One region of the Paenibacillus sp. Marseille-P2973 genome, then DNA from elsewhere that is predicted to be linked to it. Evidence: predicted binding sites of a transcription regulator. Region 1 holds the regulator's gene; each other region holds the start of a gene.

The links. Region 1 encodes LexA, which represses DNA repair genes until DNA is damaged. Its sites were predicted from a motif close to CGAACATATGTTCG; they were not measured.
Region 2: the regulator LexA is predicted to act here: its motif matches at 5,195-5,208, upstream of KB559_RS10755 (ImmA/IrrE family metallo-endopeptidase).
Region 3: the regulator LexA is predicted to act here: its motif matches at 3,912-3,925, upstream of KB559_RS00590 (DNA polymerase IV).

What each region holds. Positions count from the first base shown of each region.
Region 1 covers NZ_JAGQEH010000002.1:360,891-368,960, forward strand. The annotation lists gene metH (methionine synthase) at 1-1,153, opposite strand, end outside; gene KB559_RS05190 (FixH family protein) at 1,514-1,918, opposite strand; gene KB559_RS05195 (HAD family hydrolase) at 1,989-2,783, opposite strand; gene KB559_RS05200 (hypothetical protein) at 2,841-3,377, opposite strand; gene KB559_RS05205 (DUF896 domain-containing protein) at 3,431-3,604, opposite strand; gene KB559_RS05210 (LysM peptidoglycan-binding domain-containing protein) at 3,753-4,115, opposite strand; gene lexA (transcriptional repressor LexA) at 4,290-4,916, shown strand; gene KB559_RS05220 (hypothetical protein) at 4,997-5,236, opposite strand; gene KB559_RS05225 (VOC family protein) at 5,318-5,674, opposite strand; gene KB559_RS05230 (NUDIX hydrolase) at 5,649-6,311, opposite strand; gene mle (alpha/beta fold macrolide esterase) at 6,430-7,272, opposite strand; gene KB559_RS05240 (DUF6508 domain-containing protein) at 7,757-8,070, opposite strand, start outside.
Region 2 covers NZ_JAGQEH010000004.1:289,744-296,346, reverse strand. The annotation lists gene KB559_RS10820 (AAA family ATPase) at 1-1,277, opposite strand, end outside; gene KB559_RS10815 (hypothetical protein) at 1,274-1,537, opposite strand; gene KB559_RS10810 (hypothetical protein) at 1,598-1,831, opposite strand; gene KB559_RS10805 (hypothetical protein) at 1,970-2,146, opposite strand; gene KB559_RS10800 (hypothetical protein) at 2,143-2,439, opposite strand; gene KB559_RS10795 (hypothetical protein) at 2,439-2,723, opposite strand; gene KB559_RS10790 (helix-turn-helix transcriptional regulator) at 2,733-3,248, opposite strand; gene KB559_RS10785 (hypothetical protein) at 3,337-3,582, opposite strand; gene KB559_RS10780 (hypothetical protein) at 3,595-3,744, opposite strand; gene KB559_RS10775 (hypothetical protein) at 3,757-3,903, opposite strand; gene KB559_RS10770 (helix-turn-helix transcriptional regulator) at 3,904-4,164, opposite strand; gene KB559_RS10765 (helix-turn-helix domain-containing protein) at 4,308-4,667, shown strand; gene KB559_RS25575 (hypothetical protein) at 4,708-4,923, shown strand; gene KB559_RS10755 (ImmA/IrrE family metallo-endopeptidase) at 5,225-6,088, shown strand; gene KB559_RS10750 (recombinase family protein) at 6,112-6,603, shown strand, end outside.
Region 3 covers NZ_JAGQEH010000001.1:114,632-122,701, reverse strand. The annotation lists gene recG (ATP-dependent DNA helicase RecG) at 1-1,041, shown strand, start outside; gene KB559_RS00610 (hypothetical protein) at 1,133-1,612, opposite strand; gene KB559_RS00605 (stage VI sporulation protein F) at 1,780-2,067, shown strand; gene KB559_RS00600 (helix-turn-helix domain-containing protein) at 2,263-2,934, shown strand; gene map (type I methionyl aminopeptidase) at 2,981-3,727, shown strand; gene KB559_RS00590 (DNA polymerase IV) at 4,013-5,266, shown strand; gene KB559_RS00585 (YhjD family protein) at 5,263-5,754, shown strand; gene KB559_RS00580 (glycoside hydrolase family 5 protein) at 6,445-8,070, shown strand, end outside.

The DNA.
Region 1 (8,070 bases):
CCGGGTCCTGGACGCAAACGTCGATAACCTGGGCGCCGTTCTTCACTTGAGCACGTGCGATTTCCGAAGCCTCTTCATATTTGCCTTCCACGATAAGCCGTTTGAATTTGCGCGAACCGAGCACGTTGGTTCTTTCGCCTACCATGTACGGACGGTTTGCAGATTCGACGTATACCGGATCGATTCCGGAAATTGCAGGCGGATGAGTCCCGGCGATAGCCCGGGGTTTAAACTGACTCATCTTGTCGGCAAGCGCCTTGATGTGAGCCGGCGTCGTTCCGCAGCAGCCGCCCGCAATGTTCAGCCAGCCTTGCTCCGCGAAGCCTGCCATCTTCTGGGCCAGTGAGTCCGGGGATTCGTGATAGTTGCCGTTCTCGTCCGGCAAGCCAGCATTGGGATGACAGCTTACGCCTGCCTTCGCCATCTCGGACAGCGTACGCACATGGTCCCGCATAAATTCAGGGCCGGTTGCGCAGTTCAAACCGACGGAGATCGGCTTTAAATGCTCCAGCGAAATATAGAAAGATTCAATATTTTGACCCGCTAGCGTCGTTCCCATAGGCTCGATTGTTCCGGAGATCATAAGAGGAAGCTTTTTACCGGTTGAAGCATAAGCGCGTGTAATCCCGATACTGCCGGCTTTAACATTCAGCGTATCCTGCGACGTCTCCAGCATCAGTGCATCCACCCCGGCCTCGATCAGGACGGCAGCCTGCTCCTCATAGCTGTTAATCAATTCATCAAACGTTACTCCGCCGGTTACGGACAAAGTCTTGGTCGTCGGACCCAGTGCACCGACTACATATCTCGGCTTGTCGGGTGTACTGTACTTCTCGGCAGCCTCAACCGCAAGGCGTGCAGCGGCGAGGTTGATTTCCCGCGTCCGATCCTGCAAATCATATTCGGCAAGCACTACGGAGGTCCCGCCAAACGTATTTGTCTCAATCAGGTCGGCCCCTGCCTCTAAATATCTCTCGTGGATGGACTGTATAATGTCAGGACGCGTGAGTACAAGAATCTCGTTACAGCCGTCCAGCTCATCGCCTCCGAAATCTTCCGCTGTCAGATTCTCTTGTTGGATCATGGTACCCATCGCTCCATCAAGGATCAATATTCGTTCTTTCATTAAGGATTCCAAGCTAGGTTTACTCATGATCAATACCCTCCCGTAAAACGTTAAGTTTTAGTTTATCAGAATGCAGCGTTTAAGGAAAGACACAATATGTATTCTGTACTCCGCGCCAGTCCTTAACTGATGGGTTTTTTACCGCAAAATAATATAAGCCGGCTGCACGCGGTTCCATGAACAAAGCGGAGTACAGCCCATAAAAAAGCTTATTAATCCCATAAATAAAATCAGGATACAAAACACGAACAAACTCACCCTTATGCTAAATAAAGTTCGTGAATTCATACATCAGCTAAAGGTCAGTTCCTTTATAAACAAAGACTGCCTCCTCCCATCGGAATAAAGGCAGCCTTTATTGAGTTTACTGTAAGGAATAACTTGTTCCTATTTCACCGTAAAATCGGCGGAAGGCATGGAATGCTGGTCACGAGCGGTAACATGGGAAATGACGTGATATTGGCCCGCTTCATCAAAAGAGGTCTCGAACACATATTTCCCGTTTCCGGATCCGGTTACGATCTCCTTGCTATGGTCCTCGTCCTTGTCGCCGTCCTTCCAAAATTCGAACATCACTTCACTGGCATCATCCACATTGTTTCCTTGATGTGTCACAGTTGCCTCAAAAGTTACCTTTGCTCCGATTTGAACCTCGGTCGGATCGACTTTAAGCTCCACTTTGATCGGTTCCAAATTATTGTCGGCAGAGGCATGATGAGCTTCATTCTCTTTTTTACCGCAACCGCCCAGCACTAGAAGCAGCACTGCAAGGCTGACCGGCAGCCAGAACATCCTTTTCAAGTTATTCCCTCCTAATTACTCTTTGATTTTTGATCACAATACAACTTAGACTTTTGATAAATTAACTAAATTTAGCAATAATATCGTGCAGTTGAGATAAATGCTGAATCTCATAGTCAGGGACGATTTCATCCGTACGGGATTTCCCGTCACGATTGACCCATACTGTCGTCATTCCGACGCTCAACCCGCCGCAAATATCGGTAGTCAGCTTATCCCCTACCATAAGGCTATCCTCAGGCTCAACGCCAAGACGTTCCACAGCGTGGCGGAAAATCGTGGAGTCGGGTTTACCTTTGCCGAATGCTCCGGAAATTACGATCGCATCAAAATAACCGGCGAGCTCAGGCACTCCATCCAGTTTCTCCTGTTGAAGGGCCGGGCAACCGTTCGTTAAGAGCAACAGCTTCACATTTCCCTTCAATTCGTTCAAAATGGTAAAGGTTTCTTCATATACATGCGGACGCGAGCGCCGTTCCCGGCCGAACTGCTCCGCCAGTTCTCCAGCCAAGACATCGTCGTCTACTCCCAAAGCCAATAAACCGCGTCTCCAGGATTCTTTACGGTATACCGGAGCGAGCTGTTCAAGCTGGCGAAATTCCGGTTGTTCCCCGGCGGTAAAATTCGCCCATAATCCCTCAAAAGGATTGATTCCGATCATTTTCGTAAACGGGAAGGTCTCATATGATTCATAAAGCTCACGCGCTTCTTTACGCACCGCCTGCTCCAGCTTAGCCGGATCGGTTCCGGCAGCATCCTTAGCACGGAGGCAAGTCGCTTCAAACGCTTCTCTCACACTTCGCTCATCCCACAATAAAGTATCGTCCAGGTCAAAACATACCGCTTTAATCGCCATTTCTCTTTACACTCTCCCCCGAATATATTCAGCTCATAAAAAACCTGCTATCTGTCTCTATTCCCGTTCAAACGTTACATGATGGACTTTTGCATATTGTTCCAAGCGATCACCCATAGCTGCCGTATCAAAACGGTTGCGAACGCGCAAAAATACCCAGTTATTTTCTTTCCCTTTCGGTACGATCATCACTTTGCTGCGATCAATTTTGATTTTGCTGATGTTGCTCGCTTGCAAGATCTTATCCCGATTGAACTTGGAGGTATAGAGCCATTCCTTGTTAATCCGCAAATACGGCTTTCTAAGGAAAATAGCCAGTGCCAAAATGAGATACAGCACGATCGTCAACCAAAACAATCCCGAATTTACTTCCGAAGCGCTTCCAACCAGGCCAACCGCAGCATACAGCAGAGCTAACAGTACCAAGACAGCAGGCAAGATCAGATTCCGTCCCTTGAAAATATCACCTTCACCCTTAGACCCCAATGCATTCCGGGAGTTTTGTCCTCCGCGGTTATTATTCAGGTTGGGACCCTTCCCCTTTTTGTTCATTCGAATCTGATTTCTTTCTACCTTTCTGTCAAACGAAGCCATGATCTTTCCTCCTAAAATGTATGGTTATGTATGCAAGGCCTGGCGGCCATGCTTTACTTATCCACGATTTCGATTGATTCGAGCTGTTGGCGGAAATTTCTCCGTATGTTCTGCAAGTAAGTTTCGCGCAGTTGGGCTCTTTCCAGCATCTCGTCTTCGGTCAAACCCTCTGCTTTATCTTTACGTGCCAGTTCATTAATACGGTTCACCAATGTATCTATATCCATGGTTTCCCTCCTGTTTCTTTAAATATTTCATAAGGCAACAATTCTTACTTTGACATGATAAAAAGAGCTTGTCAAGGCGAGTTGCCCTTGTACCAAGCTCTTAATAAAACATTCATATATATAAAGGAAAGTTCACGCAATTATATGCTTAATCTGGGAGAATTAGAGTGTCGCCCGCCTGTATGCCGCTGCTGTTTAACCCGTTAATCCGTTTAATGGCTTCAACATAAACTCTGGTGTCTTTGCCGCGAGGTTTATGATCAACGGCAATTTCCCACAAGGTATCTCCGGGTCTCACCACGAACGTAGCTGATTCAGTCCGGTCATGTCCATCGGAAGCCGCCGCAAAAGCCGAGACAACCCCTGTCCCTGTCAACATTAATACGATCAGCAACAAAGCAATCTTAACCATACTTCTGCCCAGCCTCGAACTTCTTATTCCATCAACCCAATTGGAACGGGTCGCTTGAGGTTTATCATAGATACTTTGATATGTACTGTATTTCAGCATATTCATCACTCCAAACAAATGTTCTTATATTTGTTTTTAATATAACACGAACACTTGTTTGATTCAATAGTTTTTCGAACAATTGTTCCCTTCTTATTTAGAACTTATGTTTGTACGAACGGAAGTTCTATGTTATAATTTTTCCAAACGTTACTAATGGGGTTGATGATCGTTATGTCCAAGGTGTCCAGCCGTCAACAGGCAATACTAGAATTTATCCGCAACGAGGTCCGAATGAAAGGCTATCCTCCTTCCGTACGTGAAATCGGCGAAGCAGTTGGACTAGCTTCCAGCTCAACGGTACACGGCCATCTAGACCGGCTTGAGAAGAAAGGCTTCATCCGCCGCGACCCGACTAAGCCTCGGGCCATCGAGCTTCTGGGTCAGGATGACTCCGATACGATCGGAATGTTCGCTCATAGCGTGACTCGCGTTCCGGTAGTTGGCAAAGTTACTGCAGGTGTACCGATTACGGCCACCGAGAACATAGAGGATTATTTCCCGCTGCCGGATCATTATTCAGCAGATGGCGAAGTTTTCATGTTATCCGTTATTGGAAACAGCATGATCGAAGCCGGGATTCATAATGGAGACTATGTGATCGTAAGGCAGCAACAGACAGCCAATAACGGCGATATCGTGGTTGCCATGACCGAAGACGATGAAGCAACCGTTAAGACCTTCTACAAAGAGAAGGATCACATCCGCTTACAGCCGGAGAATCCTACGATGGAACCGATTCGTCTGAAGCATGTGAGCATTCTTGGTAAGGTTGTCGGACTATTCCGTGATTTGCACTAATTATTGCTATTAAGCAGAGAGGCTTCCCTATTATGGGCAGCCTCTTTTGTTTGCAATAAGTTCTGAAATTTCTAACTCCTTTACACAGGCCACATATCATCATTTTGTAACTGCCGGTTCAATCCTGACCGTTCGCCCCGCCACAGCTTTCTTAGCCAAAGTCTGCGACGGTGGTATTTTTTCAGGGTAAGCACCATGTCCATCAGCTCCTTGCCCTTAGAGTGCCCGAAAAAACAAAAATCATGGATGAAATTTTGGGTCTTTGAGAAGCCTTGTTTTAGCAGACCTAACTGAAAATCGAAAAACCCACCATGCTCCATGCATGATGGGTAATAAGGAAAGATGTTGGACTTGATTATTACAATGGAATTGTAATCACGAATCAATGTCTTAGACTACTCTCAGCGAGGTTTATGAGTAAGAATATTTACAAGTTTATTGAATGGATCTCTAACAAAAAACCTGCGGACACCCCAAGGCTCATCAGCCGGTCCATACTCGATTGAAAAACCCGCCTCTTTCATTCGATTTAATGCCTCTTCGACATCATCTACTTCGATCGAGATATCGGGCACTTCCGTTGAATTCCCTCCTTCAGACATAAAGCTGATTTGCACGTCCATCTTTTCTTGGGAACCATAGGTAGTTATCCATCCAAGATCCATTAAGTTATCTAACCCCAGAATTTCCTGATAAAATTGTTTAGCTGCTTCAGTTTGCTCTGTATAAAAGTTAGCGACTATTCGTTTTACTTTCATAGGATCCCTCCTCAAGCTCTAGGAAACTCTTGATTTTATCAACTATTAATTTGTAAAACTCTTCATCATGAGGGACGAACTGTGCTTTTCCCGCCACTTTATTTACTTCGATTCTATTTCCCTGTTCATCCATAACAAATCCTTGCAAATCTATTTGATCCCGTTGGCCCATCCACAGCTCATAAAAATCAGAAAAGCGCGTCATAAACATCCCTGAAACCTCTTCACTTTGAACCGTAAAATCATCAAGCGGCCTGTTGTAATTATGTAAATATACATGAGCAATTTCTTTATCAATAAAATCATTTTTTACTACAATATAATCGAGTATACCCAATGAAATTAATTCATGGAAAGCAACGTCAATGCCGGTCTCCTCTTTAATCTCTCTTATTCCATCCGCTACAGATTCATTAAATAATAAATGGCCTGCGGCCGTAATATCAAATAAATTAGGATAATCCCGTTTATGTTCACTTCTGAGTTGCAAATAGATGTAGTCATCGAACTCATCCCTACTTATAAACCAGCAATGGAAAGCTTCATGCCAATAACCATGTTTATGGACTTCTTTTCTAGTTGCGACACCTATCGGCTCTCTTTGATCATTAAAAATATTGATAAGCTCAGAATCCATAACAACAACCTCCTGTTTTTGTTATAACGACCTCTTAAACACTTCAGTAGTTAGGAACGCCCCAGCCTATGGACCGCACAATTCATAGATTGGGGCGACCATTACAGTATTAACTTAATTAGTTTGATCTCGAAGTATGCTCTACAATAGAATCGACGATTAAATCCCAGTCATCATAATGAAGTTCATGCCCGGTACCCTCCAATGAAAGTAACACTGCGCCCGGGATTTCTTTGGCTAGATTTTGTCCGTGTTTAAAAGGAATGATAGGGTCCTCCGTGCCGTGTATAATCAGAGCGGGCACATTAATTTCACTTGTCCTAGCTAGATAGGATTCCCCGCCTGCCAGTAAGGCATGATTATTCATGCTGGCCATATTGCTGCCTCTTGCAAATTCATTTGCAGCCAAAACACCAATTTTCTTCTCATTAAAAAGATGCTTTGAACCCACAAGAATCCTTGATTTATCAATCGTAAATTTGATTACCGATGATTCGTCCTTCCAATCTATATCCCCTATATTCGAGAAAAAGTCCATTACCTTATCCTCCATCGGAGGGAGATGCGAAGCAAAGTTCGACGTGGCAAGGAGGGTAATTGTTATAACCCTTTCCGGGTGCCGAAGAGCTATCATTTGAGTCAGCATCCCGCCCATGGACATGCCCAGGATATGCGCTTGTTTTATTTCATAAGCATCCAATACTCTTACGGCATCATCAGCCATATCTTCGAAAGTATACTTCGGTTGGCCGGGTTCGTAAGTGGTTGAACGTCCAACATCGCGGTTATCGAAACGAAGAACAAAACGACCTGCATCTGCTAATCGTTGGCAGAATTCTTCCTCCCACCAAATCATCGAGGATTGGGCACCCATAATGAGCAAAATAGCCGGGTCATTCAGTTTTCCGAAAGTATCCGAGCACAGTTTAATGCCATCTATTTCAATAATTCGTTCGTTCACGTAAATCCCTCCAATTATATATATTAAAAACAAAAAACACAGGCTATTGGCCTGTGCTGTCAGTAATCGAATAGGAAATGGAGAATGTACGAAATAAATAGATTATTCTAATGACAGACTCTATTAGGTCAGTAAAAGAATAGATCCTTATAAATTTCGTTACATTTTCTTCAAATCCAGTCTATGCAATATGAGAATTGAGTTACCGCTGTTCTCACTCGCATATAACATATCTAGGTTACCGCGCAGGCAAACCATTCTTCGATTACTATGCACACAAATAGCCTTAAAGCATTGTAATATTCATTGTGCAAAGAATTTCGAAGAATTAGTTTAACACACGTAACCCCTCCGTTCGTATCAGATAAAGAGATGGTAACATCAATTATTTTCCATGTCAACCCTTGGTAATTCCTTAGAATTCTCGCGATCTTTACACAGATTTATTAGGATCATCATTTGTTTTACTTTTACTAAGGCTCCCTTAGGATCTCGAGAGCTCTTGAAGTCTTAATAAAATATTGGTGACATGCCCCTTTAAAATCACATTTATAAACAAACCTTCGTTAAATCTGTCTCCCCGAATATAGCTAGTCATTAATTTTCTAAGTGTTTCTAGATCTGCATTCATGATTTCACTGTACAAATCGTTGTTTATATCTTTAAATTCTTTATTGTCACTAATCCATTGAACCCAATCAAAAACTATTAAGAAATTAGTATCGCTTAGCTGTTTTCTAAACTCACTGACTTCTGAGCTCTCTACCCAATAACCTTTTTCCACAGTAAAAAAGATAC
Region 2 (6,603 bases), on a different contig from region 1:
TGCTCAACGTCCCGACTAATCCGTTCATTCTCTTCCTGCAGGCGGTGAATTTCTTCCTTGGCAGCCTTACCGCGAACGCTGATCTGCTCCAAAGTTTGAGCCTTAGAGCGGTTGAACGCGGTCTCTGCTTTCGTATGAGCCTCTTGAATTCGTTCTGTTGGCAGCTCCTGTCCGCAAGCTGCACAATTCGTGTCGTGCTGGTGACCTTCGAACGCCTTACCATTTACTTCAGTCCAATCGGCTCTTAGTCGATCTGCCTCACGGCTCTTCAAATCGATGCTTTTCTCGTTTTGCTGGATGGTATATCGCTTGTTGTCGATTTGTCGGCGAGCCGCATCATAATCCCTCTGCAACCGGCTTACCTCGTCCCGCTTGGAAGCGAACTTGTCCAACACGGCCGATTGAAGTCGGTTCTGAATGGAAAGCAGCTCGCTCTCGATCTCCCGGATCCGCTTTTCCTTCACGGCAGTCTCCCCGCCGGCCTGAATGCGAAGGGCTTCAGCTTCTTTAGCTTTGATTTCCGAACGGAGTTGCGCAATCTGATCATCAAGTTGATTTTCATTCAATCCGGCAATGTCCGGCTGATTACGCTGGGCTTCGTCGATCCGGTCAGGGATACGCTCGATCTCCTTGTTGATCTCCTTGCAGCGTGCCGCAATTACTTTCCGGTGGTTCTCGACATCTCTATCTCCCAGAATCTCTGGCAGACGGCTGAGCACCGGATTGGAGTGAATGACTTCCGCATCAGTTACATCCCCGCAGATTTCGAGCAACACCTTCCGGCGTTCTTCCTTTTTGAGCTGTTCGTTGAAGAAGGAAGGACTGGTCAAGAGTCGAAAGAGATCCTCTTTAATAATGGAATCCACTTCGGTTTGATACTCAGAGAGCTTAACCGGCACCCCGTCAACGTAGTAATCTGTGGTATGCCCCTCGAATGAGTCCGTAACGGATCCGCGCTTCTTGGTCCACTTTTCGGAGTACACCCGCCGGAATGTCCGGCGGCGGCCGTTGACCAGGAGGTCCGCTTCCACTTCATGCTCCAACTTATGCCGAAGTACCTTTCCAGCGGAGTCAAGCTCCTTGATTTCAAATTTCTGTTCCGATCGGTTCGCACTGTCCTTTCCGAAAAGCAGCCATGTAAAACCGTCGAACAGAGTTGTTTTCCCCGTTCCGTTATCCCCGTAAATTTCAACATTACCGCCGTTTGTAGAGAAGCCAAAATCACGGAAGCCTTTAAAATTCCGAGCTGTCAGACGCTCCAAGATAATTTTGTTCAAGCGATTCCCTCCTCAATGGATTGATTGATTTCGTGGATTAAAATGGCTTGCTGGTCCGGAGTCTCCGAATAGCGGATGCCGTCCAGGTAAGTCCTTAGGGCAAATTCGATTTCCGCCAAATGTTCATTTGCTGCAAGCAACTGCAGGCTGCCGAACGTACCCCGGATGCAAAGTGCAGGCGAACTGTACTGTTTTTCAGGAGAAACTTCTACGACCACATTCTGGCCGGTTACGTCAACTGAATAAGCAGTACCCCCCATCCAAACCCCTCCTCTTGTTGATTTCGCCCCAATCTGCTAAGATAGTGGCAAGAAAATTATTTAAGTCCCAGATACGACCTGTTCCCGCAGGTCGTTTTCTTTTTCGTCGTGGACAGCGATCGTCTTCCAATCCACTATGACCGGGCAGTTCTCGACGCTCGCGATCAGTGCGCCGTTTTCGTCCAGGACCCAAAACTCCGAAAAATCTTCAGTACCAGTCTGCTTGATCTCGATGACCTCGCGTCCTTCGATCACCGTTCCAACTTCAAATATTCGGGTTGGGTTGCTAACCACGGTCAACCGTTGAATAACTGGATACATGGCTTGTCCTCCTTTCGATTATGTTTGATGCGTCAGCCGCATCTCTCGACGCCGAACGGAGAAGGTTATGAAAACCGTCCGACGCCGGGAGACAGGGCCGAAACCCAGTCATTATTCCTTGCTCTTCTCGCTCTTCTCCAAACGGCCGTTTAGATAAGCTGCTCTGATTAGGTGGGCGACTGTTCCGTTTGTTTCCTTTTCCCAGCCGTTCAACCATTCAATAACTTGAATCTCCTTCGGGGTTAATGCCCGCCCTATCAGATGCTCTACGCTGATTTTGTTAATCATGCCGATCCCTCCCTATAGTCGTACCGAATGCGAAGGGCTTCGAAAGCCACTTCCTTATGCTCGTAATCCAGATAATCCATGTCTGAAAGATTCACTTTGTTCGATTCGTTATAGAGATGAAGTGCGAGATTCAACATAAATTTTTCTGACTGCGACCAGCCTTTCGATGCTGCTCGAAGCTTTGTGGCATAAACCGACCTTAATTCCACATCAATATATCGTTTTGTCAGAAGCGGTTTGAGCCGCGGTGTGTTTTGAAAAATGAAGAGAAGCGACCGCCAATACTTGTCCATCAGGCTGTTCCCTCCTTGCCCTCTTTGCCACTATCAGCTAAAATAGACACCAAGAGAGACTTTAGACGAGTTCTCAACGAGAGCGTCCGGCCTGCCCGCCGGGCGTTTTTTTGTGCTTTCAGCTCTGTTTTGTGGAGCTGGATCATCATTTTGAGGTAATCAATGTTTTTCTCTAGCTTGTCCGGTGACACGTTTTCCGGGTTCTGCCGAATTGTCCGGAGGTTACGAGCTGCATTGCGAGCTACAATCCGGATTTCCTCTTCCAATGTCATTTTCGTTTCCATTTCAATCCCTCAATTCATATATTTTTTGGCCTTCAGATCTGCACGATGCTCTCGCCAGGCGCTGAAGTAGGAGAAAGAATATTCCTTGCATAAGACCGTTACGTAATGCATCAGAGCCGTAATAGCTTCGATGCTTTCCATGATTGCTATCTTGATTTGCTGCATTTCCTTCTGGCCAAGCTGATCCTTGGTTTTGGTGATCGGTGCTTGTAATAGGGCTTGTTCGACCTCGCCGATCTCCTCGAGCACTTTAAGATGTACCGACGATCTATGTAAATCTACGTTGTTGAGCCAGGGGGCTGAGGCGCCATCTGTTACTTCTCCAGCTGCCGCGATGTAAAGCCGACCGTCATCGTAGTGCTGAGCCGCCGCTTTAATAACTGGCTTCGAAGCCTTCCGACTTCCTTTGATAATCTTGCCAATCTGCGATCCGTCCACATGGGCCGCTTTACCAGCTTTTGCGAGGGTATCGCCATTTTGCTTCATTACTTCTTCAAGTGCTCCTGAAAAATGTCCAACTGCCATTCTCAATTGGCCTCCTTTGTCCAAATAAGTAGGATGTTATTGGACAAGGGGTCGGTGTAATATTAAGTTGTGAGTTTAACCTTTCCCCTCATCCCCTCGCCCGCTGGCGGCCGGTACCGCCCCGGCGGGCTTCTTCTATCCTTTTCAATTCTTTCATTGCTTCCTTCAGGATTCGTTTTCTCTCGAACTGAGATAACCCTTCGGGATTAGCGGAGTAGTTTGGCAACGATAACTCCAGGGCTACTTCCATATCCATTCCTTTAATTAGATTGCGAGTGACAACTGCCGAGATGAGCCCAGCCCTTGAAGATTGACGTTTCCAGCGGATTCGCATTAAATTCCCTCCTCAGCCGGCAGCATTTTCTATTTTTGCTTTCCGATCATTTTGAATTTGCTCAGCATACTTCACATTCTTTTCTGCCAGGAACTTATGAAGTTTGTCCCATGCTTTTTCTGATAAGCCTGGATTGTAAGGTGCTGGATACTCCTTTTTCATTACCAACCCTCCCTATTCGAACTTGACTAGTACATAACGACTGCGGCTTGGCTCGTGGCTGATGTAAACAAGTACCCAACCTTCGCTTAACATCCGATTCACTTCTGCTATGCTGAAAGTTTCTTGAGCTTCTTTAACATCTTGTAGAGAAAAATCCATCTATCCCACCTCCTTCTGCTCGGAAGTTGCGGATTGACTGTCTAAAAAACACGTTTTGTGCGGTTGATCATCAAAAAAAATCTCTTGTACTGTTTTATCAAAATGTGTAGCAATGCGAACCTTAATTGAATCTTTAGGGATCCGCTGAGCGTTTTCGTACATCTGAAGAGCACTTACGCTAATTCCGATTGCTTTTGCAGTTGCTTCTCTACTAGAATCACCCCGTAGTTCAAGCAATCTCTTTGCAATAAGTTCTTTCATAATCCCTTACACCACCTCTCCAAAAACCACGTTTTGTGTTGTTGTTATTAATATATACCGCACATTTTGTGTTGTCAACACGTTTTGTGTTTAATGACTAAAATTAACACAGAATGTGTTAATATGTGATTGGGTGATTTTATATGGCTACTTTTGGGCAAAGACTGCGCGAAATTCGCACAGCGCATAACCTCACACAAAAAGACTTTGCTAAAATATTCAAGGTCAGTGAGAGTGCGATTGGTATGTATGAACGAGACGAAAGAGAACCTTCTATTAAATTTACAAACGAAGTCGCCGATCAATTTGAAGTAACTATTGATTACCTTCATGGACGGACCGACAATCCAAAAGGATATGAGACAAATATGTCCTTTTTTGGCGGCCCAGAGAAATACACGCCTGATGAAATCGCAGAAATGGAAGCAGCTCTGGAGCGATACAGAGCGATGAAGCGAAGAGCTGCAGAAGAAGCCGCAAAGGAAAGAGAAGCGGATAAGTAGCAAGTACCTCAGCCGATGAGGAAAAGTTCGGGAGATAATAATGATATTTTTAGTTATATTCATTGCTGTTTTTATCGTTGGTATATTCATCATGTTAATTTATAAGTCTGGGCAATCAGCTGTAGCACTATCAAAACCATCCATTGAATGTCCCGTATGCGGTAGATCAATTCATGTTGTAGGTAATGCAACAAAGTGCTACAAATGCAAATCAAAGTTGATCAAACATGCTAATGGTAATTACATTAAAGGATAAGTTCAATACAATGCGAGCCAAATTCGGCTCATATTTTTCATCCATAAACCGAACATGCATTCTTACTATAGGAGGTAATTGCCATAATACGTATAGGAGTCTTTACCAGTAATGGGCGTAATACAAAACCCGAGCCGGTGATCATAAAGACAGAAAGCGTGGCTTTAGATCCTGAACTGGCTGCCAAGATCGCGGCGTCATCTACATGTCCCAACAACAAAAAACGATTATAAATCTAAGCCGGCAACGGCTTTTTATTTAAACCATAAACCGAACATACATTCCTATGGAGGTATTTATTATGCTATTTCTTCATTATTACGAGACGGTTCTTGAGCAGTGGATCTCAGATCATTTCCGCACTAACGGCATTACCACACCTGAAGATTTAGAAATTGGGAGGATGGCGGAAATATTTGGAGTCGATCTCCAGTACGACACTTGCAAATCGTTTTCAGACAATAAAGAAATGGTCATTATTTTACATAACCGCTTGGCCGTAGTTGCCGCTCGGATGATTTTCTTCCACGAACTGTGCCATGTGCTCCGTCACGTTGGCGACCAGCGCAAAATGCCCGAGCTTTTTAAAGATGCCCAGGAAGCTGAGGCTAGCGCCTTCCTTCTTTATGCTTCTATGCCCTTCTATATCATTTCAAAACTTCAATTGCCGCCTAGGCAGAACGATGCAATTAAGTTTCTCGCGTCTACATTCAAGGTTCCTTTAAAAATCGCGAAGCAACGACTTGAACAAATTCAGCGGAGAGAACTACAAGGGATAATGATGGCAACTGCTAAAAATTCATTGATTAAACAGCCGATCATTCCGTCTAAACCCACTGAGACAAAGATATACGCTTATTATGATCCGACGGGAGAATTTGACGCCCCGTCGCAAATCGTCGTTTGTGTGGACGAGCAGACCCTCCTCACCCAAGAGGAGATCACATTTTCTCCAAACGGGCCATTTGACCGCATTGATGAGAATCAATTGGATAGTTTTCAGGACAGTAAACCTGTCTTCTACGATGATATGGACTATAAGGACGAAATGGTCAGTTTGAGAGTTAATTATCTTGCTTCAAGGCATAGGAACTCTGCTTTTACCTTTGTTATTCAAAGGAAAGATTTGGAGGAAGTTTTAGAGTTCCATGGGGCTTATTTTTAGAAAAACTCAAGGGAGGAAATCACATGGTTACGAAATCAGACGCAACAGTAACCAGGGTCATGCGTGCCGCTATTTACATCCGCGTGTCCACCGATATGCAGGCTGAGGAAGGCTTCTCTATAGAAGGGCAAAGAGCTCGCCTCACTAGCTTCGCGGAGTCCCAGGACTGGGCTATATATGATTTTTACATTGATGATGGGTATTCAGCCAAAGACCTTAACCGACCGAGTATGAAACGAATGCTGGCGGACATGGAGGACAAAAGGTTTGATGTGATCTTGGTTTACAAATTAGACCGGCTTACGCGTTCGGTCGCCGATCTGCACGCCCTACTAAAAACGTTCGATCTCTACGGCGTCAAGTTTAAGAGCTCTACAGAGATTTTTGAGACCACTACTGCTATGGGGCGGTTCTTCATCACCTTAGTTGGCGCGATGGCTGAGTGGGAGCGTGGGACGATCTCAGAGCGTGTTCGCTTCGGTGTGGAGCAAATGGTAGCCGAGGGACGTCGTCCT
Region 3 (8,070 bases), on a different contig from region 1:
GTCGGTTTGCTTACAGGCAGCGTGACCGGACGGCGGCGCAAGGATCTGCTGGCCTCGCTGCAGATGGGGATGACCGATATCATCGTCGGCACCCATGCGTTGATCCAGGAAGATGTCTTTTTCCGCTCGCTTAGCTTAGTCGTTACGGACGAGCAGCATCGCTTCGGGGTGAATCAGCGCAGCGTGTTGCGCCGCAAAGGATTTAATCCCGATGTGCTGACGATGACGGCGACGCCGATTCCGCGGACGCTCGCCATCACGGCCTTCGGGGATATGGATGTTTCAACGCTCTCGGAGCGGCCGAAAGGCAGGAAGCCGATTTCGACCTATTGGGTCAAGCACGGGATGATGGACCGGGTCCTCGGCTTCATTTCCCGCGAAATCTTGCTCGGACGACAAGCGTATCTGATCTGTCCGCTGATCGAAGAGTCGGACAAGCTCGATGTGCAAAATGCAATCGACCTGTATGTGGGAATGCAGCAGGCTTTCCCGGATTTCAAGGTCGGCCTGCTGCACGGACGGATGTCGGCGGCGGAGAAGGACGAGGTAATGCGCTCGTTCTACGATAACGAGGTGCAGCTGCTCGTCTCGACGACGGTCGTCGAGGTCGGCGTTGACGTGCCTAACGCGACGCTGATGATCGTCATGGACGCCGACCGCTTCGGCCTATCGCAGCTTCACCAGCTGCGCGGCCGGGTCGGGCGGGGGGAGCACGCGTCGTACTGCGTGCTCATCGCGGATCCGAAGTCGGAGGTCGGTCAGGAGCGGATGAAGGTCATGACCGACACGGACGACGGCTTCGAAGTGGCCCGGCGGGACCTGGAGCTGCGCGGTCCCGGGGATTTCTTCGGCACCAAGCAGAGCGGGGTGCCGGAATTCCGAATCGCGGACATGGTCAGCGATTTCAAGGTGCTGGAGACGGCGCGGGACGATGCCGCCCGGCTGGTGGGCGACCCGTCCTTCTGGACGTCACCGGAATACGCGCCGCTGCGGACCTTCTTGCAGCGGGAGCAAATTTTGCAAGGTGAGCTGATCGATTAATTTTAACTTCATATTATAATAGAAGAAATTTTACTTGGATTTAACATAGAGGAACCGGCGACGTTACATGTCGCCGGTTCTTTTTGCGGTGTTATTGGACCTCAACAAGGAAATAATAATCGGCCTGACCTTGGTCCAGGAACCATTCGCAGTGAATGTTATACAAGTATTGCCCCTTGGTTTCGGGCACGATATACGAATCCCCGCTGAAATCTTTGCTTGTATTGGTTAATGTAAATTCTTTGATTCCCTGCGGGGCTGTCGTATCTATTACGGAGCCTGCCGGAACAATGGCCGCTTTCAATTCAGGGATGGAGGCGTCCACACTTACACAACTTCCCGGTGACGGGCACCAGCTATAACCCCCTCTGGCGACCTCGATGGCAGTCCCGTTAATCGAAATAGCCGGCAAAGGCGGTTGCTCCTCCTTCACCCATTTTGAACGGATGGCCTGATTAAAGGAGGACGGGTCCTCTGAGTCACGGCTTTGGTTGCCGACGATATATCCGAGACCGAATGTACAGGCCAGCACCATTAATGCGATTAGCGAGAGCAGCATTCTTTTTTTCATTCCATACCCTCCTTTTCTATTTCCGACGAAGAAAGGACACTAATTGTTCCAGGCCTCTTTCATGAAAAATCATTCAAACGGGCCCTTGGAAAATAGTTGTGCACTATGGACAGCCTGCCGCTCATATATTAGAGAGAAGGCCTAAGGAACGGGAGGTGTAAGCGCCTTTGAGTTATCAACAATATGGAATCAGTCCGCAGCTGGTGGAGCGGATTAAACTGAAAATGAAAAATCCGGCTACCAAGGAGCGCGTCAAAAAACTGGTGGAGGGATTGACTAAATCCGACCTGCAGGACCGCATGAAGGTCAGACGGCTTGTTAAATCGGCGGCTACCTTGCTGAATGAACGGTTGACCGGGGTTCAGGAAGAGCAGATCGTTCAATTTGTTATTGCCCAAAAAATCGATCCGAAAAGCACGCTTCATTTAATCAAGCTGTGGGGAATGTTTCGTTAATAGTTTATTTCGGTGTGTTAAGGGCAGAGTCGGACAGCCGGAGAAATCCGGCTGATTTTTTTTAACCTCGGGCATAAGCCTGTTTTACGCTGAGTTAATGATCCGGGGATAATGCGGCTTGCATTTACCGGATTCCTGTTGTATTTTTAAATTGACATGACAGTAGGTCAAAATAAAAAATCTGGAGGCCAATGAATGACTCCACGGACCAAAGAGCAAAATGAACAAATTCGTATCCGGCGAATGGCCCAAATTTTAAAAGCCGCCGCGGGTGTGTACCTAGACAAGGGCATGCTAATGGAGATCCGGGATGTTGCCGCGGAAGCGGGTCTGGGATATGGGACGGTATATCATTACTATAAAAATAAAGCCGATTTGCTGCATGATTTGTTATCTCAGGCGATTGAACGGGCTGGAAAGATTTTGGGTGTTTCGTCCGTGGGGGCAGCGGCCGCAGCGGGAGGGAGCGGCTCGATCGGCCGGATAAGACCGATTGCAGCCATGCCGGCCGGTCCGAAATCTTGCAGGGAGCTTGCAGGGATGCTGCTGGCATCCTGGGCGGACGACCATGCCTTTTATTTGGCCTGCCAGCTGGGCGCCGATCATTTCCGGACGCTGCCCCAGGCGGAAGCGGAGCAGCTTTCGGCCGCATACCGTGAGCAGGTGCTGCTACCGCTGGCCAGCCTGATGTCCCCGGCTGATGCGGCTACGCATGGAGCGGACTCCGGGCATTCGCCTCCGGATGCTCCCGGCCCGGGACGGCAGGCGGAATGGCTGCTCGCCGCGCTGGCGGGCTGCGCTTTGCCGTCGATCCGCCGTGGAACACTGCATAAAGAGGCGGAACAAATTATAAGGTTTCTATTTTAACCGGTTTACCGGCATTATTTAGATTATAGAGTGGAGCGAAGACCAAATGATTATATTGAAATCGCCAAGAGAAATTGAAGAGATGAAGGCGGCGAACCAGATTGTGGCGGATTGTCACCGGGAGGTTAAGAAGCTGATCCAACCGGGTATCAGCACCCTGGAAATTAATGATTTTGTCGCGAGACATATCACGAAGCTGGGCGGCAAACAGTTTACCAAAGGCTATAACGGATTTCCTGCCGAAACCTGCACCTCAGTCAATGACGTAGTGGCCCACGGTTTTCCTTCTTCGGAACCGCTGCAGGAAGGCGATCTGCTCAAGCTGGATATCGTGGCGCAATACGGCGGCTGGTTTGGGGATTCGTGCTGGTGCTATACGATCGGTAAACCTGGCCCTGACGTGGAAAAGTTACTTAAAATAACGAAGGAATGCCTGGAGCTCGGCATCTCCAAAGCGGTTCCCGGCAACCGGCTCGGAGACATTACATCGGCGATTCAGACCCACGCGGAATCGAACGGCTATTCCGTCGTCCGCGATTTACTTGCCCATGGCATAGGCAGAACGCTGCACGAGGAACCGAACTACGAACATGTAGGGGTGGCCGGGAAGGGAATTCGCCTTAAGGAAGGCATGGTGTTTACGATCGAGCCGATGATCAACGAAGGCACCTTCCGCATTTCGATCGACGAGGATGGGTGGACCGCCAGAACGGCGGACGGTAAACTATCGGCTCAGTTTGAGCATACGATTGCGTTGACCCAGGACGGGCCGCTCATTTTGACGGCTCAATAGGCTGCCTGGCGGGGGTTCGCTTTTCTGCCGTCCCAAGCTTAAGCTTAGACTGGAATCTTTAATCACATAGAACTTTGCACCATAAAACGGCTGAGACCTTAAATGTCTTCGGCTGTTTTTTCTATGCTGGGAGCCCATTTTTTGCAGCAGAATTACGATATCCAGCAATAACCTGTTGTCAAAGCGAATATTTGTTCGTATTATGAATATAATAAGAACAAATGTTCCGTTTTAGTGCGGAAACTCGGTTTGCGGGTATCACAAGCTTTTATGGAGGGGTCACCTATGTCAAAACAAATCTTTTTAATCGATGGACAGTCCTTTTATGCTTCGGTGGAGAAGGCAGCTCACCCGGAGTATCACAACAAGCCTGTTGCTGTGGGCGACCCTTCAAGGCTAAACGGTATTGTGCTGGCGGCTTGTCCCATCGCCAAATCCCGCGGCGTGACGACCGCTTCGCGAGTCGGTGAAGCGCTGGCGAAATGCCCGGATCTGGTTGTGATTCGGCCCCGAATGCGGACGTATATTCAAATCTCGCTCCTGATTACGGAAATTTTTGAATCGTATACGGATCTTGTGGAGCCGTTCAGCATTGATGAACAATTTCTGGATGTTACCGGCTCGCTTGGTTATTTCGGATCTCCTTATGAGATGGCTAAGATAATCCAGGACCATGTTCTTGTATCGACCGGCGTCTGGACGCGCGTGGGGATCGGCCCTACGAAGGTACTGGCTAAAATGGCGACCGATAATTATGCGAAGAAAATGCCCGAAGGTATATTTGAGCTTTCATTCGAGAAGCTGGAGTCCACCCTTTGGAAGCTGCCCGTAAATCACATGTTCATGGTCGCCTCCGCGATGACCCGTCATTTTACCCGGATGGGCCTGTACTGCATCGGGGATATTGCGCGTTTGGAGCTCGCTGAGTTTAAGCGGCGGATGCGGCGGGAAATGGGCAAGCAGAGCGATATTCAGGCGGAGTATTACTGGCAAACCGCACGCGGAATCGATCCGAGCCCTGTCGTTTCGGGAATACGCCATCAATTGAAATCGGTCAGCCACGGCAAGGCGCTTCGCTGGAATCTGTATTCCAGGCTTAGGGACATTGAAATCGTCCTGCTCGAATTGGTGGTGGAGGTATGCCGCCGCACAAGGCAGCATCATTTCCTGGGCGGCGTGGTTTCCGTTTCGGCCGTGGAGACGGATGGCACGCGTTCCTCTTCCTTTAGCCGGCAGATGACGCTGTCGGAGCCGACGTCCCTGACTCATGAGGTTGCCGCCGCCGTCCATAAGCTGTTTAAGAAGCACTGGGGAGGGCTGCCGGTCAGTAACTTGAGCGTATCATTATCCCAACTGACCGAAGACAGCACTATGCAGCTTACTTTGTTTGATAACCGGCCCCGTGCCTATGCTAAAGAGCGGGCTATCGACAGCATCAAAGACCGCTACGGGAGCAGTGCGATCATCCACGCTTCTTCGCTGACGGAAGCCGGCGTCGCGCGGGAAAGAGCCGGGCAAATTGGGGGGCATTACAAATGAGCAAGCTTGACGGGAATGAGCGGTGGAAGTCCAAGATGCTGCTGACCGAGCACGCTGAGCAGTATGAAGACCAGCATCGGTCTCAGGGAAGCAGCATTATTACCGCGGAAGAACGAAGGCTGCTCCGCGACTACACCCTGCTGCCTCACATGGAGAAGATGGTGCAGAAGAGCATTTCCGATGTGGAGTACTCCAACAACCTTTTCAAGCGTCTGCATCTTATGGTGAATCAGTACATTCTGAATCGGATCATCGGGGATTCCTATAAATTACGGCGCGAGCTTAAACAACGGAATATCCGAATTCTTAACGAAGAGCAGGCGGATATGGTGGTCTATTACCATTATTATTGCCGGGGATACCAGGAACGTTTCGGCATGACCCGGGATGTGATGCGGTCCGAGATCAGCCTGCGGCTGACAAAATACTCCTCGGAATTGGTCGCATTGCTGAAAGAACAAGCCAAAGAATCGGGAAAGACGCTCTGAATAGCATCCGTGAACAGCTGAATAGCTGTTCTTTTTTGCATTTAGGGTCCCAATCAAGAATAATTCCGGGTTGCAAACGGGACAGAAAGGCGAAGAAATTCCACCTGAAACTGGGAAATTAGTCACCAATTTGGGCGATAAGGGCATGGTCCGTAATTGGAGTGAAATTCAAGTAAGTAACCAATAGGCCCATTATGGGACCAGGGCATCTTTTTTGTTATGTTGGATGTAATTTCCATATTAGCGAAAATCCGCGTCGTTAAGCGATTTTCTAACATGACTTTGGTATCAATTCTGTAACCTTTATGGAAAAGGGTGTAAAAATAGATCGAAACTTCGAAATCTTTCGTGCGTCTAATAAGGGCGAAAGGCGCAAGCACCCCGTTCCATGAAAACAATGAATTGGAAACCGCTCATGGAATGTAGGGTTTTTCAGACTAACTTTCATAAAATGAGAAGGGCGCGGCGGGACAAACGGTGTTTTCCTGATTATGGGAAATATGGGCCACAATGCAGACAGGTCCCGGGGAAAGGACCCAGGAACAAAACACTTCCATTAGCCTAGTTACATTATGGGTTCACTTGGTTAATGATAGAAGTAATTTGAAGAGTGGAGGTGCGTGAGGGACCGTAACCGTACTGTTCATCGCCTGCATACAAAAAAATAGCGAGGTGAAAAATTAAAGACCGATGACTACATTAGCGCGAAAAAAGCTAGCCATCTGGATAGGGCTGGGCGCCGTATTGATCGCCGGCGGGATTTTTCTGGCAACCTTGATTTTACCTCCTGCCCACGTCAGTTTCGCCACTTCCGATGGCGCAGAGATGAAATTCCGGACCTCGGGCGACAAATTCATGGAGTACGAGGGCGACGGAACCTGGAATGAGCTTTTTGTAAAAGGCGTAAATCTGGGTGCCACGGTTCCTGGACATTTTCCGGGAGAATTCCCGATAACCGAAGACGATTACTTGCGCTGGTTTAAACAGATCGACGAGATGGGAGCCAATGTCATTCGGATCTACACGGTGCATAATCCTGTATTCTATAAGTCGCTGGTTAAATACAATCGGGACAAAGAAAAGGACCCGCTGTATTTCATTCAGGGAATCTGGTCCCCCGAGGAGCAGTTGATCGAGCTCAAGGACGCATACAACCCGGGGATTAAACAGAAATTCCACAAGGAAATTGAAAAAGCGGTCAAAGCGGTATACGGCGATCTGAAGATCGAAGCGACGCCGGGAGAATCGGGAGGAAAATATACCGCCAATGCGGGCCCTTATCTCATGGGCTGGCATATCGGCACGGAATGGGATCCCGAAATGGTCGATAACACGAACAAAGTGCATGCGGGGATGGAACCGTATCAAGGCAAGCACTTTGCGGCTGTCGCTGAAGCCAGTCCGTTCGAAAGCTGGCTGGCGGAGCTGGTTGACCAGACGGCGGAGTTGGAACGTTCCTACGGTTGGGAGCATCCGATTACGTTTACGAACTGGGTGACGACCGACGTACTGGAACATCCGGGCGAGCCGCTGTTTGAGGAAGACATGGCCAGCGTGGATGCCACCCATATCGAACCGGTAGATTGGGAAGCGGGTTATTTCGCCGCCTACCACGTATACCCGTACTATCCGGATTTCTTCCATCTGGATAAAACGCTGGAAACGATTCCGGACGGGGCCGACGATTACAACACGTACAAAGCCTATTTGAAAAATTTGAAGGCATATTACAAAGATATTCCGATTATGGTTACGGAATACGGAGTTCCTTCTTCGCTCGGCGTATCGCATCTGGGTCGTGGAGGCCGTAATCAGGGCGGACACAGCGAACAGGAGCAGGGCGAAATCGACGTATCCCTTACGAAGGATATTTACGAAGAGGGATATGCGGGCGCGATTCTGTTCATGTGGCAGGACGAATGGTTCAAGAAGACGTGGAATACGATGCGCTTCGAGATTCCGGAAGACCGCCGCTCGTACTGGCTGAATGTGCTGACGAACGAGAAGTTGTTCGGCATTCTCTCCATGGGTGCGGGCAAGGAGGACCTGATTACGATTGACGGTAATCTGGAGGACTGGAACTCGCTCACCGAAGGAGAAGTGCAGGTATGGGACAATCCTTCGCCTGGCATGAAGCAGCTGCGCGTGACGCATGATGAAGCCTACGTATATGTGGGACTGACGCTGGATGAGCCGTTCGATCCGGCCGCGAAAGAAATTTATCTCGGAACGGATATATTGTCCGGCGGGGATCAGCCGAAGACCGAGCTTCCCGGGAAAAGCCTGAGCGACGGCCTTGAAAATATGGTCGTGATC